DNA from 2 places in the Mycobacterium sp. NTMscope_Eco_3 genome. Region 2 is predicted to be linked to the other one. Evidence: riboswitches for the same ligand, from Rfam matches in the RefSeq annotation. Region 2 holds a riboswitch; the other holds the start of a gene.

Evidence for each region. A riboswitch is a leader RNA that binds a small molecule or an ion and turns the genes downstream of it on or off. The one in region 2 is predicted to bind magnesium.
Region 1: another riboswitch for magnesium. It lies ahead of AC0KTM_RS14235 (Rv1535 family protein); the one in region 2 lies ahead of AC0KTM_RS24210 (hypothetical protein).

What each region holds. Positions count from the first base shown of each region.
Region 1 covers NZ_CDRJYZ010000001.1:3,115,720-3,123,267, forward strand. The annotation lists gene ileS (isoleucine--tRNA ligase) at 1-878, opposite strand, end outside; gene AC0KTM_RS14235 (Rv1535 family protein) at 1,156-1,398, opposite strand; M-box (ykoK) riboswitch at 1,686-1,869, opposite strand; gene AC0KTM_RS14240 (NAD(P)H-dependent flavin oxidoreductase) at 1,950-3,074, opposite strand; gene AC0KTM_RS14245 (carboxymuconolactone decarboxylase family protein) at 3,150-3,719, opposite strand; gene AC0KTM_RS14250 (non-ribosomal peptide synthetase) at 3,842-7,548, opposite strand, start outside.
Region 2 covers NZ_CDRJYZ010000001.1:5,205,785-5,213,332, reverse strand. The annotation lists gene AC0KTM_RS24230 (thiamine pyrophosphate-binding protein) at 1-1,075, shown strand, start outside; gene AC0KTM_RS24225 (aldehyde dehydrogenase family protein) at 1,104-2,540, shown strand; gene AC0KTM_RS24220 (acyltransferase family protein) at 2,774-4,768, shown strand; gene AC0KTM_RS24215 (O-methyltransferase) at 4,788-5,447, opposite strand; M-box (ykoK) riboswitch at 5,724-5,907, shown strand; gene AC0KTM_RS24210 (hypothetical protein) at 6,157-6,372, shown strand; gene AC0KTM_RS24205 (NRAMP family divalent metal transporter) at 6,444-7,548, shown strand, end outside.

The DNA of each region.
Region 1 (7,548 bases), 2.1 Mb from region 2:
AGGTGCGCACCCCGGTAGGTGCCGAGCACCTCGGGCTCTTCGCCGAGCTCCTTCGCGTAGGCGGCCAGCCGCGCCTCGGCCAGCACGAAACGCCTGCCCTCGGAACGCACCTCGACGTAGGTCACGTCGGGATTGACCGCGACGGCGAGGTTGGACGGCAGGGTCCACGGCGTGGTCGTCCAGACCAACAAGAAAGCCCCGTCCAGGTCGCCGCCCACCACCCGGAAGCCGACGGTGAGCGCGGGGTCCTGCCGGCTCTGGTAGACGTCGTCGTCCATCCGCAATTCGTGGTTGGACAGTGGGGTTTCGTCGCGCCAGCAATAGGGCAACACCCGGTAGCCCTCGTAGGCCAGGCCTTTGTCCCAGAGCTGTTTGAACGCCCAGATCACCGACTCCATATACGGCAGGTCCAGCGTCTTGTAGTCGTTGTCGAAATCGACCCAGCGCGCCTGGCGGGTGACGTAGGCCCGCCACTCGTCGGTGTAGCGCAGCACCGAGGCGCGGCAGGCGTCGTTGAAGGCGGCGATGCCCATGTCATCGATCTGGGACTTGTCGGTGATGCCCAACTGGCGCTCGACCTCGAGTTCGGCCGGCAGGCCGTGGGTGTCCCAGCCGAACCGGCGCTCCACCTTGTAGCCGCTCATGGTGCGGTATCGCGGGACGATGTCCTTGACGTAACCGGTGAGCAGGTGCCCGTAATGCGGCAGGCCGTTGGCGAACGGCGGCCCGTCGTAGAACACATATTCTTCGGCGCCGTCGCGGCGGGCGATGCTGGCGCGGAAGGTGTCGTCGCGGGCCCAGTAGTCCAGCACCTCGAGCTCGAGGGCCGGGAAGTCGGGCGCCCCGCCGGCCGGCTTCGGGTATGTGTGCTCGGTCAAACGTCGTCTCCTGTGCCAGTCTCCAGGCCTGGGGACGACGACGCGCTGGCTGCGCGAGCGCCGCGGTACCACCCCGCTTGCCGCGCTTTCGCGCGGCCGCTCATTGAAAAGGCTGTGACGGGCCTGCCCGTTCGGTTCTACTGAGCCGGTCGGCTGTTCTTCCGAAGGCTCCCCGGTGATGGCCGGATCGACGCCAGTAAATCTTATCGCGAGACTGCAACTGCCGACGCAAACGCCGAGTGAACCCGTCGGCAATTACAGTCTCGCGGTCGGACTGTCAGGCCCGAACCTCGAGCACACCCACCCGCCACAGCGCCGCGTACACGTGCCGCAGCGGAATGCTCAGCAACCGGCAGGCCCCGTTGACCAGCGGGTCGCCGCCCGGGCCGAAGAGCGGGTAATCGCTGCGGCGCGGCTCTTCCACGGGCTCGGGAACCTGGATTTCGGTGACGTCGGGAACCACCGTCAGGGTGCGGGCGGGCGCGACGGTGACGACTTCGTCGTAGAGAGCTGCGGTCATGATCGACTCCTAGAGGAGAATGCCAACGGGGACCAAAAAGGACTGACGTGTCCCGTCCCGGGTCGGTTCCGATCTCAGAACGCTTGGCGGATAAGCACTTAGCGTGTGCGACGACTCAGCCGAGAAGGTCGCGCCGGAGAACGGATCGGGACGAAACAGGGTTCGGACTTCGATCCGGACTATCGCTAGAACTCATGTGTCCCTCACCTCCTCGCGGTCGCGACGCATGCGGGGTCGCATGCGATCTAGGCGCAGCAAAAGGAGCAGAATCCGACGACCGCCGGAGATCCGCACCCCTCTCGTCAGAGCTTCGGCACCACACGACGTGTCCTGGCTGGAAAACAATCCAAACCGGAAGCCACCTGGGCTCAACCCTTAAGCCGGGAGGAGCTGTCCTGACCCGGGGCGTCTTTCGACGTTCGGGGTCAGTGGCCTGTATTCGTGTAGACGCCTCACCTAACGAGGTGCTTACCCGACCGATAATGCACGAGCGGTCTGACGCGGTCAAATCCCTGGATAGCGTGTCCGCGATTCGTTACCGACCGGCCGGGTCACTTCTCGACCAGGCCGTCGAGCCGGCCGATCGTGTCGATGAACTCGTCGACCATGTCGAGTACCACCGAGCGCGTCGGGCGGACCCGATCGAGCGAGCCCACCACCTGCCCGACGAAGTAAGTCGCCAGCTCACGCGCCTTGGCGCCGTCGTGGGCGGCCGCGGAGTTGATGCGCACCTGCGGCTCGGTGATCAGCGCGGTCTGCAACGGCATGCCCAGCGGGTCCGGGTTCTCCGGGCGGTCCCACTCCTCGGTCCAGGCGGTGCGCAGCATCCGCGCCGGCTTGCCGGTCATCGAGCGCGACCGCACCGTGTCCGAGGACGTGGCGGCCAGGAACTTCTCCTTGACCACGGGCACCGTCTCGGCCTCCTCGGTGGTCAGCCAGACCGACCCGCACCACACGCCCTCGGCGCCCAAAGCCAGCGCCGCCGCAATCTGGCGGCCGCGGGCGATCCCGCCGGCGGCGAGCACGGGCACCGGCGCGACGGCGTCGACGACCTCCGGCACCAGCACCATGGTCGCCACCTCGCCGGTGTGGCCGCCGGCCTCGGTGCCCTGCGCGACGATCAGGTCGACGCCGGCGGCGGCGTGCCGCTGCGCGTGGCGGGTGGTGCCGGCCAACGCGGCCACCAGCACGTCCTGGTCGTGGGCGCGTTCGACGAGGTCCGCCGGGGGCGGGCCGAGCGCGCTGGCGATCAGCCGGATGTTGTGCGCGAAGGCCACGTCGAGCAGCGGCTGGTAGCTCTTGGGCGAGATGTTCAAACCGCCCGCGGACGCGCGGGCTTCCCCGGCGGGCGCCGTCACGCCGTAGCGGGCCAGCAGGTCGTCGACGAACGCGCGGTGCTCGTCGGGCAGGAGGGTCCGGGTCTGGGCGGCGTCGATCCCGCCCTGCTCGGCGCCGACGTACTTTGGTGGCAGCAGCAGGTCGACCCCGTAGGGCTTGCCGCCGGTCTGCTCCTCGATCCACGTCAGCTCGCTGCGCAGCCGCGCCGGGCTGTGCGCGGTGGCACCCAGGACGCCGAACCCTCCCGCATTGGTCACCGCGGCCACCACGTCGCGGCAATGGCTGAAGGCGCAGATCGGGAATTCGACACCGAGCATCTCGGCGACCCTGGTTCTCATTGCCCGACGCTAAGAGTTCTCCCTTGATAAGTCAATCGCTTACGGCCCTGAGCAATTCACGCCGGGACTGCGGCCCTACGACCCGGGCGGGCGGCCGTCCGGAGGCCAGCTCGACACACCCTCCTCCAGCGGCACCTCGAGGCTCTGCAGGATGGACGAGACCATGCGCCACGCGCCGATGACCGTGACCAGTTCGACGAGAACCGTTGTGTCGCCGTTGAATTCGCGCTCGCATGCCGCCCAGCTCGCGGCGCTGACCGCGCCGTCGCGCACCACGTCGTCGGTGGCCGCCAGCACGGCCCGCTCGGTGGGCCCAAACCCCGAGTGGTTCCGCCACTCTCGCACGCCGAGCAGGTCGTCGCCCGGGACGCCGAGCCGGGACGCGACGCGCCAGTGCTGCGTCCATTCGTAGTCGCAGGCGGTCAGCCAGCCGATCCTCATGATCACCAGCTCGCGCAGCCGCGCGTCGAGGGCGCCGTGCCAGAGCATGGTGGCGAGGAGGTCGTTGATGGCGCGCGCCAGCGGCGGATGGTTGAGCAGCACTTGGAAGATGCTCAGTTCGGCCATGTAATTGGGGACGGCCGCTTCGTCGGCGGCGGCTTTGGCTTCGTCCAGTGGCAGTTTGGGCAGGCGCGCTGTTGTCATCGGATGAGCACTCCTCTCCTGCGGCGGGACCGTCGCGGTCTACCGGTCATGGTAGCCAGCGGGACGGGCGGCGACGACGGCTTCGGGCCGCGGCAGCGAAACACGCTACCGGCCAAGGTGTTTCAGAGCAGACCGAGCAGCTGCAGGTCGGTCACGTATTTGACGATCACCGCCGCGCTGATGTGCGGGATGTCGTTGTCGGGGCCGATTTTGGCTTCCTGCACCGCGGCCCGAAAGCGCTCGGTCGGCCCCAGGCAGCCGCGCGCCGGGTCGGCCGGCGGCACGTGCTGCGCGTTGCGCAACTGCAACAGCTGCAGCACCGACTGGTGGCACTGGCGCTCCGGCAGGGCGCGCAGCGCGGTTTCCATCCGGTGCAGCCACTCCCCGAAGTCGTCGACCCGCTCGATCGGGTAGCCGGCCTCGATCACCCAGTCGACGTACTCGTCGAGCCCGATGCCGTCGTCGTGCGGGTTCATCACGTGGTAGGTCTCGAACCCCGCAGCTGATTCGCGGCCCACCTGGGCGCCCAGCGTGGTGATCGACTCGGCGACGAACTCGACGGGCAGGGCGTCGAAGTGCGCGCGTTGCCGGTTGCCGCGGGAGTCGAGCTTGTAGAACGAGGCCGGCGCGACGCCGCTGGCGACGACGCTGAACAGCAGCCGGGTGAACATGTCCGACAGGTTGAGCTGGCCCGCGTAGGTGGTGTCGGCCAGGATCATGTCGCAGCGAAACACCCCGACGGGCAGCGCGCACAGGTCGTGGGCCTCGCGCAGCAGCACCTCGCCGGCCCACTTGCTGTTGCCGTAGCCGTTGCCGTAGCTGCCGTCGATCGTGCGGATCGGGCCGGCGACGCGGACGTCGGCGTCCTCGGTGAACGCCGACGGCTCGATCTGGTCGCCCACGTTGGCCGTCGAGACATACGTGTACGGCTTGAGTTTGGTGGTGAGCGCCAGCCGGATCAGCTCGGCGGTGCCCGCGACGTTGGGGGCGAACAGCTCGCTGTAGGGCAGCACGCCGTTGACCACGGCCGCGGAGTCGACGATCAGGTCGACGGTGTCGGCCAGCCGCTGCCACGTCTGTTCGTCCAGGCCGAGGTTGGCCTGGCCCTTGTCGCCGGCGATGACCTCGAGGTGGTCGGCGGCGAGTTCGTCGAAATAGCGCCGCAGGGCGGGGTCGCCCGCACAACCCGGGGGGTCGAAGGTCCTCTCGAGCCGGCGCCGCGCGTCCTCGTCGGAGGTGGCCCGCACCAGGCAGATCAGCTTGCCGTCGGCCAGTTCCAGCCGTTCGAGCCATTGCAGCACCAGGTAACGACCGAGGAAGCCGGTGGCCCCGGTCAACAGGACCGTGCGCACCTCGGAGCTCGGGCCCGGCAGCGCCGGCGCGGCGGCCAGCGTCGGGGCGTCGATGAACTTGTCCAGCGTGAGGTCGCAGGCGTACACCTCGGTGGCGTCGCGGCCGTGCACCGAGGCGAAGTCGGCCCGATGGCCTTCCGCCGCACCGGGATCGCGGTTGAGCTGCTGGCTCAGGCTGCGCACCGACGGCGCCTCGAAGACGGCGCGGACGGGCAGGTGGATGTCGAGGGCGTTGTAGATCGCGGCGACCAGGCGCATGGCCGACAGGGAATCCCCGCCCAGGTCGAAGAACGACTCCTGCACCCCTACCCGCTCCAGACCCAGCACCTGGGCGTAGAGCCAGGCCAGGATCTCCTCGACCGCGGTGGCCGGCGCGAGGTAGTCGTCGCCGCCCTGGTAGTCGGGGGCGGGCAGGGCGCGGGTGTCGAGTTTGCCGCCGGGCGTCAGCGGCAGCGCGTCGAGCACGACCACCGCGGCCGGCACCATGTAGGCGGGCAGGCGCTCGGCCAGCTGGGTGCGCAGCTCGGGGGGGTTGGCGGTGCCGGTGATGTAGCCGACCAGCCGTTTGTCGCCGGGGCGGTCCTCGCGGGCGATCACCAGCGCCTGCTCGACCCCGTCCAGTGCGGCCAGCGCGGCCTGGATTTCGCCGAGTTCGATGCGATACCCGCGGATCTTGACCTGCTCGTCGGCGCGACCGACGTAGCGCAGCTGCCCGTCGGAGCCCCACCACGCCAGGTCCCCGGTGCGATACATGCGCGCCCCGTCCCCACCGAACGGACACGCGACAAACCGCGACGCGGTCAAACCGGGCCGGCCCAGGTAGCCGGCCGACACGCCGCCACCGGCCACGTACAGCTCGCCGACCACGCCCGCGGGCACCGGCTGCAGGCATCCGTCGAGCACGAACAGCGCGGCCCCGGACACCGGCGAACCGATCGGCGGCGCGTCGGGTCCCGGGGTGAGCGGGGCGCTGACGGCCGCGACGATCGTGATCTCGGTGGGGCCGTAGACGTTGACCATCACCCGCCCGGACGCCCACCGCTGCACCACCTCGACCGGGCAGGCCTCACCCGCGACCGCCAGCACCGCCGAGTCCAGGCCCTGCGGTGAGAGCATCGCCACCTCGGACGGCGTCTGGGTCAGCATGTCGACGCCTTCGGCAACGAGCAAGGCGTGCAGGTCTTTCGGGGAGCGCACGACGTCGTCGGGTACGACGAGCACCCGCCCGCCGTGCAGCAGCGCGCCGAAGATCTCCCACACCGAGAAGTCGAAGGCCAGGGAATGGCAGTGGCTCCACACCCGCCCGGGCCCCGCGGGCAGACCGGACGCGCCCAGGGAGGCGAACAGTTGCGTGGCGTTGCGATGGGTGACGGCCACGCCCTTGGGGACTCCGGTGGTGCCCGAGGTGTAGATCGTGTAGGCGAGGTGGTGCGGCGCCGGCGCCGGCAACGGCGTGGTGGGCCGGTGCTGGATCGCCGGGTCATCGAGGTCGATGACGAGCACGGCGAAATCGTCGAGGCGCGACCGGTATTCGGCGGTGGTGATCACCGCCGCCGGTGCGGCGTCGGCGAGCATGAAGTCGATCCGGGCGGCGGGCAGGCCCGGATCGATCGGGACGTACGCGGCCCCGGTTTTGAGCACCGCCAGGATCGCGACGACGGCCCGCGCCGAGCGCTCGGCGAGCAGCGCCACGCACTGACCCGGCCCCGCTCCGTGGTCAAGCAACAAGTGCGCCAACTGGTTTGCGGCCTCGTCGAGTTCGCGGTAGGTCCACGAATCCGCACCGTGGGTGATGGCCACCGCTTCGGGGGTGCGCGCGACGTGCTCGGCGAACACCGCCGGGATCGACACCGCCGGGCGCGACGGGCCATCCAGCGCCGCCCGGTTGCCGATCGCAGCGAGGCGGGCGTGCTCGTCGGCGCCGAGCACGTCGATCGACGACAACCGCCGGGTGGGGTCGTCCGTGATGGCCGTCAGCACGCGATGCAGGCGGGTGATCAGCGCTTCGATGGTCTCGGTGTCGAACACGTCGGTGCGGAATTCCACGGCGCCGCCGATCCCCTCGGGCCGGCCGTCGGCGCTCCACCGCTCGGCCAGCGACCACGCGAGATCCATGCGGGCGGTGCGGGTGTCGACGGGCAGCGGGGTGACGCGCACGTCGCCGAGGCTCAGGTCGGCGGAGTCGGTGTTCTGCCAGGCCAGCATGACCTGCACCAGCGGATGGTGCGCGAGGCTGCGGGTGGGGTTGAGCCGTTCGACGAGGACCTCGAACGGCACGTCCTGGTGCTCGTAGGCGGCCAGGCTGCGTTGGCGCACTCGGGCCAGCAGTTCGGCCGTCGTGGGGTCGCCGGCCAGGTCGACGCGCAGCACCAGGGTGTTGACGAAGAAGCCCACGACGTCATCGAGGGCCGGGTCGCGCCGACCGGCGATCGGGAAGCCCACGGCCACATCGGAACTCGCGCTGATCTTGGCGAGCA
Region 2 (7,548 bases):
CGGCGTGCACACGTCGCGCACCGGTCCGGCGGTGAAGGAGCTCGCCGAGTTGATGGCCTGCCCTGTCATCCAGACCTCCGGGGGTACGTCGTACATCCCGGGTCTGCAGGAGCGGACATTCCCCTACTTGTTCTCGCCGGCCGCCAACGAGGCCGTCGAGGAATCCGACCTGTGCGTCGCGCTGGGGACCGAACTCGGTGAGCCGATGCACTACGGCCGGACCCAGCATTGGGCGGGCAACGATGCGAACCGCAAATGGGTGTACGTCGAGCAGGACCCGGCCGCCATCGGCGTCAACCGCCAGTTCGACGTGCCGCTGGTGGGCGATCTGCGCGGCGTCGTGCCGCAGCTCGTCGACGCGCTCCGCGACACGCCGCGCACCCCGTCGGCCAAACTCGAGAAGTTGGTCAAGGCCGACGCCGAGGAGCTCGCTCAGCTCGCCGAGACTGCGCCGTCGGGTCGTTCGCCGATTCACCCAGCGCGCTACGTCGTCGAGGCCACCAAGGCGTTCAACGAACTCGACGACGCCATCATGGTCCGCGACGGCGGCGCGACCGTCATCTTTCAGTGGACCTACTCGCAGGCCAAACCGCGCGACGTGATCTGGAACCAGAACTTCGGCCACCTCGGCACCGGCCTGCCCTACGCGGTCGGGGCATCCGTCGCCGAGGGCGGCAAGCGCCCCGTCATGCTGCTGACCAGCGACTCGGCTTTCCTCTTCCACATCGCCGAGCTGGAAACGGCTGCGCGGCAGCATCTTCCGCTGGTGTGCGTGGTGGGCGTCGACCACCAGTGGGGCCTGGAAGTGGGCGTCTACAAGCGCACGTTTGAGCAGCCCTCACCGCAGCCCGGCGTGCACTGGAGCAAGGACGTCCGGATGGACAAGATCGCGGAGGGCTTCGGCTGCCACGGCGAGTTCGTCGAGAAGGAATCCGAGATCGGACCGGCCATCGCGCGCGCCTACGCCAGCGGCAAGGTCGGTGTGGTGCATGTGTGCATCGACCCGAAGGCCAACTCCGAGGAGATGCCCAAGTACGACCGATTCCGCACCTGGTACGCAGAAGGCACCCAGTAAGCGTCGCAACTAAGGAAGAGTGCAAGCTATGCGCGAATACCTGAAGTTCTACATCGACGGACAGTGGGTCGACCCGGTGCGGCCCAACGCCTTCGAGGTGGAAAACCCGGCGACCGAGCAGGTTTCCGGAAAGATCTCGTTGGGATCGGCGGCCGACGTCGACGTGGCGGTTCAGGCCGCCCGGCGCGCCTTTGCCGGCTGGTCGCAGAGCACCCGGGAACAGCGCCTGGACTTGTTGCAGGCCATCCTCGCCGAATACCAGAAGCGCGCGGACGATCTCGCCGAGGCGGTCACCGAGGAGATCGGCGCGCCGCCCTCACTGGCCGCGGGCCCGCAGGTCTTCCTCGGCATCGGCCACCTCACGACGGCCATCGACGTGCTGAAGAACTTCCCGTTCTCCGAACACAAAGGGGAGACCCTGATCGCCAAGGAGCCGATCGGTGTCTGCGGCTTGATCACGCCGTGGAACTGGCCGATCAACCAGGTCGCCGTCAAGGTGTACCCGGCGCTGGCGACCGGCTGCACCGTCGTGCTGAAACCCTCTGAGGTCGCGCCTTATTCGCCCTACATCTTCACCGAGATCCTGGCCGCCGCCGGCGTGCCGGCCGGGGTGTTCAACCTGGTCAACGGCGACGGCCCGGGCGTCGGCGCGGCCCTGGCGAGCCACCCCGACATCGACATGGTGTCGTTCACCGGGTCCACGCGCGCCGGCATCGAGGTCGCCAAGAACGCCGCCCCCACGGTGAAGCGGGTGACCCAGGAGCTCGGCGGGAAGAGCCCCAACATCGTCCTCGACGACGGTGGCTTCGCCGACGGCGTGCGGGCCGGTGTCGCCAACATGATGCCCAACTCGGGGCAGAGCTGTAACGCGCCGTCGCGCATGCTGGTGCCGAATTCACGGATGGCCGAGGCGATTAACCTCGCGCGTGAGGTAGCCGAGCAGGTCCAGGTGGGCACCCCCGGCGACGCGACGGCGATCGGGCCGGTGGCGTCGAAGACGCAGTTCGAGAAGGTGCAGCGCCTGATTCAGCAGGGCATCGACGAGGGCGCGACCGTGGTCGCGGGCGGCCCGGGCCGGCCGGCGGGGCTGGACACGGGGTACTACGTCAAGCCGACCGTTTTCGCGCACGTCACCAACGACATGACGATCGCGCGCGAGGAGATCTTCGGGCCGGTGCTGTGCATCCTCGGCTATGACGACCTCGACCAGGCCGTCGAGATCGCCAACGACACCGAGTACGGTCTCGCCGGCTATGTCTCCGGGGCCGACCTCGACACGGCACGCGAAGTTGCCCGCAGGATCCGCGCGGGATGGGTGACGATCAACCACGCATTCGACATGAACGCGCCGTTCGGCGGCTACAAGCGCAGCGGCAATGGCCGCGAATGGAGCGAGTTCGGCTTCCACGAATACCTGGAGGTCAAGAGCACCCTCGGCTACGCGCCCGACAAGGCCGCCCGATAGCCCGCCGCACCGAAATCCGAACGCACCACGGCCGAAAACCGTTGCGTGTCCTCCGCGGAATCCCGCGCGTCCACCCTTAAGCTGGCTCCGTTCACGAGGAGGGGCAGCGACGTATCGGCATCAACCATGGCGCCGGGCGGGATGGTAGTCACGGCGCGTTGACGGCGAGCACCGAGCCGGGCGGGTCTCACCCCGCACCGGCTCGTCGTAGTCGGCCCCGATGGGTCGCCCCCGTGCGCCGGGTTGGCCGGCTGGCCGTCTGGGACCGCCCCGAGCGGCGCAGCGGAATCCCGGCGCTCGACGGCCTGCGCGCGATCGCCGTCGCGCTGGTGCTCATCGGGCACGGAGGAATCCCCGGCGTCAGCGGCGGATTCATCGGCGTCGACGTCTTCTTCGTTCTCAGCGGATTCCTGATCACCTCGCTGCTGCTCGACGAGCTGGGACGCACCGGCCGCATCGAGCTCACCGGCTTCTGGATCCGGCGCGCGCGGCGGCTGCTGCCGGCGCTGGTGTTGATGGTGCTCACCGTGGCGGCGGCCCGGCAGCTGCTACCCGAGCGGTCGCTCACCGGCCTGCGCGACGACGCCATCGCGGCGTTCGTGTGGATGGCGAACTGGCGGTTCGTCGCCCAGAAGACCGACTACTTCACCCAGGGGGCGCCGCCGTCGCCGCTGCAGCACACCTGGTCGCTCGGGGTGGAGGAGCAGTACTACTTCGTCTGGCCGCTGCTGCTGATCGCGGTCGCGCTGGCGCTGGCCGCACGCGCGAGGCGCCGCTTCACCCGGGCCACCGTCGGCGGGGTGCGCTTCGCGACGTTTGTCATCGCCACCCTCGGGACGCTGGCGTCCGCGGCGCTCGCCATCGTCATGGCCTCCGACGGCACCCGCGACCGGATCTACTTCGGCACCGACACCCGCGCGCAGGCGCTGCTGGTCGGTGCGGCGGCCGCCGCCCTGCTGGTACGGGACTGGCAGTCGATGAACCGCGGCTGGTGCATGATCCGCACCCGGTGGGCGCGGCGCGCCGCCCGGATCCTGCCGCTGCTGGGTGTGGCGGGGCTGGCGGCGGCGACCCACTACGCCACCGGCGCCAGCGGCGAATTCCGCCACGGCCTGCTGATCGGCGTCGCGATCGCGGCCGTCCTCGTCATCGCCCCGGTCGGCCTGGAGCAGCGCGGCGTCGTCGCCCGCGCGCTCGCGTTGCCGCCGCTGGTGTGGCTCGGGACCATCTCGTATGGCATCTACCTGTGGCACTGGCCGATCTTCTTGGCGCTCAACGGCGAACGCACCGGGTGGGCCGGGCTGCCGCTGTTCGCCGCGCGGTGCGCCGCCACGGTGGCGGTGGCCGCGGCGTCGTATTGGGTGCTCGAGCAGCCCATCCGGCGCTGGCGCCCTTCGCGGGTGCCGCTGCTGCCGTTGGCGGCGGCGACCGTGGCCAGCGCCGCGGCGGTGACGCTGTTGGTGGTTCCGGTGGGAACCGGGCCGGGACTGCGTGAGGTGGGCCTGCCGCCCGGTGTCTCGGCGGTCGCGGCGGTCTCGCCGTCGCCGCCGGGAGAAAGCCGGCCCCGGGATCCCAATCGGCCGTTCACCGTCTCGGTGTTCGGTGATTCGATCGGGTGGACGTGGATGCACTACCTCCCGCCGACGCCGGGATTCGCCTTCCTCGACCACACCGTCATCGGGTGCAGCCTGGTGCGCGGCACGCCGTACCGGTATGTGGGTCAGACGCTGGAGCAGCGATCCGAGTGCGACGGCTGGCCGATTCGATGGGCGAGGCAGGTCAGCCAGGACCAGCCCGATGTCGCGCTGCTGATCATCGGCCGCTGGGAAACCGTGGATCGCGTCAACGAGGGCCAGTGGACCCACATCGGCGACCCGACCTTCGACGCCTACCTCAACGGCGAACTCGAGCGGGCGCTGACTATCGCCGGTTCCACCGGTGTGCGGGTGGTGGTCGCGACCGTGCCGTACAGCCGCGGCGGTGAGAAGCCGGACGGCCGGCTGTATCCCGAGGACCAGCCGGACCGGGTCAACCTGTGGAACACCATGTTGCGCAAGACCGTCAGCCATCACCCGAACGTCGCGATCCTCGACCTGAACAAGAAGCTGTGCCCCGACGGCGTCTACACCGCCAAGGTCGACGGCATCAAGGTGCGCAGCGACGGTGTGCACCTGACCCCGGAAGGGGTGAAGTGGCTGACGCCGTGGCTCGAGGAATCGCTGCGGTAGCGCCGCGCAGGCAATTCTCCTAAGTGCCTGTGCGGCAGCTGATCTCCATGCTGTCGCTGTCGCGAACCTGGAAGTTGAAGCTGACGTAGCCGTTGTCCTGGTCGCGCACCCGGTCGAGATACGGGGCCATGTCGGCCGAGCTGGCGTTGTCGGCGATGACCAACGCACCCGTGGACAGGCGGGGCTCGAGCAGCTCGATCACGGGCAGGTACAAGTCTTTCCAACCGTCGAGCAGCAGAAAATCGATCGCCCCGTCCAGGCTTTCCAGCGTGCTCAAGGCGTCGCCCTCCAGGATCGTGATCACATCGTCCAAGCCCGTCTCGGCGAAGGTCTGCTTCGCGGCGGCGATCTTGGTGGCGCTGAGCTCGGTGGTCACCACCCGGCCGCTCCCGTTGTCACGCACCGCGGCGGCCAGGTGAACGGCGGAAATCCCGAACGACATCCCGAATTCGACGACGGTCGCCGGGCGGGTGGCGCGGACCAGCGAATACAGCAGCCGGCCGGCTTCGGGCGTCACCGGGATGTAGAACTCGCTCATCGCGTCGGCGCGCTCCTGGGCGGTCATCGGCTGATCGAAGGTGCCACGCCGCTCGCGCAAGAGCGACATCTGGTTCTTCGACTCGGCGTACATGCGGTCGAGCGCCGATGCGACCCGCGGATCCTGCAGGGTTGTGGTCATGTCGCCGAGCGTAGCCCGGCGACGGTGAGCGCCGGAACGGCGCGAGTGAGGAGCGGGCGATCGAACCGGGCCCGGCGACGGTGAGCGCCGGAACGGCGCGAGTGAGGAGCGGGCGATCGAACCGAGGGCGGCGACGGTGAGCGCCGGAACGGCGCGAGTGAGGAGCGGGCAATCGAACCGAGGCAGCCCGGGTGGGCGCTGGGGGCGCGACGGCGGCGCCACGCTCAGCGCAAATGAGTTTGACGAGCCCGGGCCGCGGTGCCACTATGGACTCCGCAAGCACCTCGGTAGGTGAGGCGTCTGCATGGATACAGGCCACTGACCCCGAACGTCGAGAGACGCCCCGGGTCAGGACAGCTCTTCCCGGACCCAAGGGTTGAGCCCAAGTGGCTTCTGGACGACCATCGGCTCCGTCCGGATACGCCGTGCAGTGCCGAAGCTCCGACGAGAGGGGTGCGACCGGCGGCGTTGGTGCCGTCGGTCATTCGTGCCTCTCTCGTTCAGGTGAATGTGATGACACCCGCGTGTGTCCCGGCCGTGAGGAGGTGAGGGCGAGATGAGTCCCGGCGATAGTCCGCATCCAAAATTCGTTTTGTCCCGATCCGGCTCCGGCATTCCTTCCGCCGCCTGACCTTCCTTCCGGTCCTGCGCGGCTGACACGTTCCACGGACGGTGTCGACGCCGATCGGACCTCTGGCAGGAGAAGATCATGGCTTTTGTTGTTACGCACCGTTTTTCCGCCGCCCCCAGGGGACGCGGCCGGTCGATGCTGCGCGCGGGCCGGTTGCTGGCCGACAAGTTGCACCTGCGGGCCAACCTGACCCCCCAGGAGCGGGCCAACCTGTACGTTTCGCGGATGCCGATCGCCGTGGTCACCGCCTCGCTGGGCGGACACGTGTCGGGCCGCCCCGACAACCACTGGTGATCCGTTCCCCGCATCGGGCGCATCCGCATTCCTCACCGCGAGGTGAGAACGATTCGTACAGCGAGGATCAGATGACTTCGATCCACACCCGCGGCGGCCGCCGCAGCCTTATTTTCGGCCGTTCGGCCGCCGCGGTGGAGACCCCGCACGCCGAGGAGCAGGGGCCGACGGTGCTGGACACCGCGCACGTCGGCGACATCGTCGGCGCGTTCGGCCGCATCGGGCGCGACGGCACCGGGGGCACCACGAACGGCCGCTGGCGGCGGCTGAAGACACTGGCGGTCATCAGCGGTCCCGGCCTGATCGTGATGGTCGGCGACAACGACGCCGGTGGCGTCGCGACCTACGCCCAGGCCGGCCAGGACTACGGGATGGGCCTGCTGTGGACGCTGGCACTGATGATTCCGGTGCTGTACGTGAACCAGGAAATGGTGCTGCGGCTGGGCGCCGTCGCCCGGGTGGGTCACGCGCGCTTGATCTTCGAACGGTTCGGAAAGTTCTGGGGCGCCTTCAGCGTCGGTGACCTGTTGGTCTTGAACGCCCTGACAATCGTCACCGAATTCATCGGTGTGTCACTGGCTCTCGGTTTCCTGGGCTGCCCGAAGTTCGTCGCCGTCCCGGCCGCCGCGGTGCTGCTGTTCGCCGTCGTGGCCGGGGGGTCGTTTCGCCGCTGGGAGCGGTTGATGTTCCTGCTGATCGCCGTCAACGTGCTGATCATCCCGATGGTGCTGCTGGCGCACCCGGCCCCGAAAGCGACTGCGGCCGGCCTGATTCCGCAATTCCCCGGTGGGCTGAACTCGACCGTGCTGCTGCTGGTGGTCGCGATCGTGGGAACGACCGTCGCGCCGTGGCAGCTGTTCTTCCAGCAGTCCAACGTGGTCGACAAGCGCATCACCGCGCGCTGGATCCCTTACGGGCGAGCCGATTTGGTGATCGGGATCGTCGTGGTCATGGTCGGGGCGACGGCGCTGATGGCGGTGACGGCGTTCGGATTGGCGGGCACCGCCGATGCCGGCCACTTCACCGACGCGGGCGCCGTCGCCGCCGGGTTGTCCCGGCATCTGGGCGGCACGGTGGGGGCGCTGTTTGCGATCATCCTGCTCGACGCGTCGCTGATCGGCGCCAACGCCGTCGGCCTGGCGACCACCTATGCCGTCGGTGACGCCATGGGCAAGC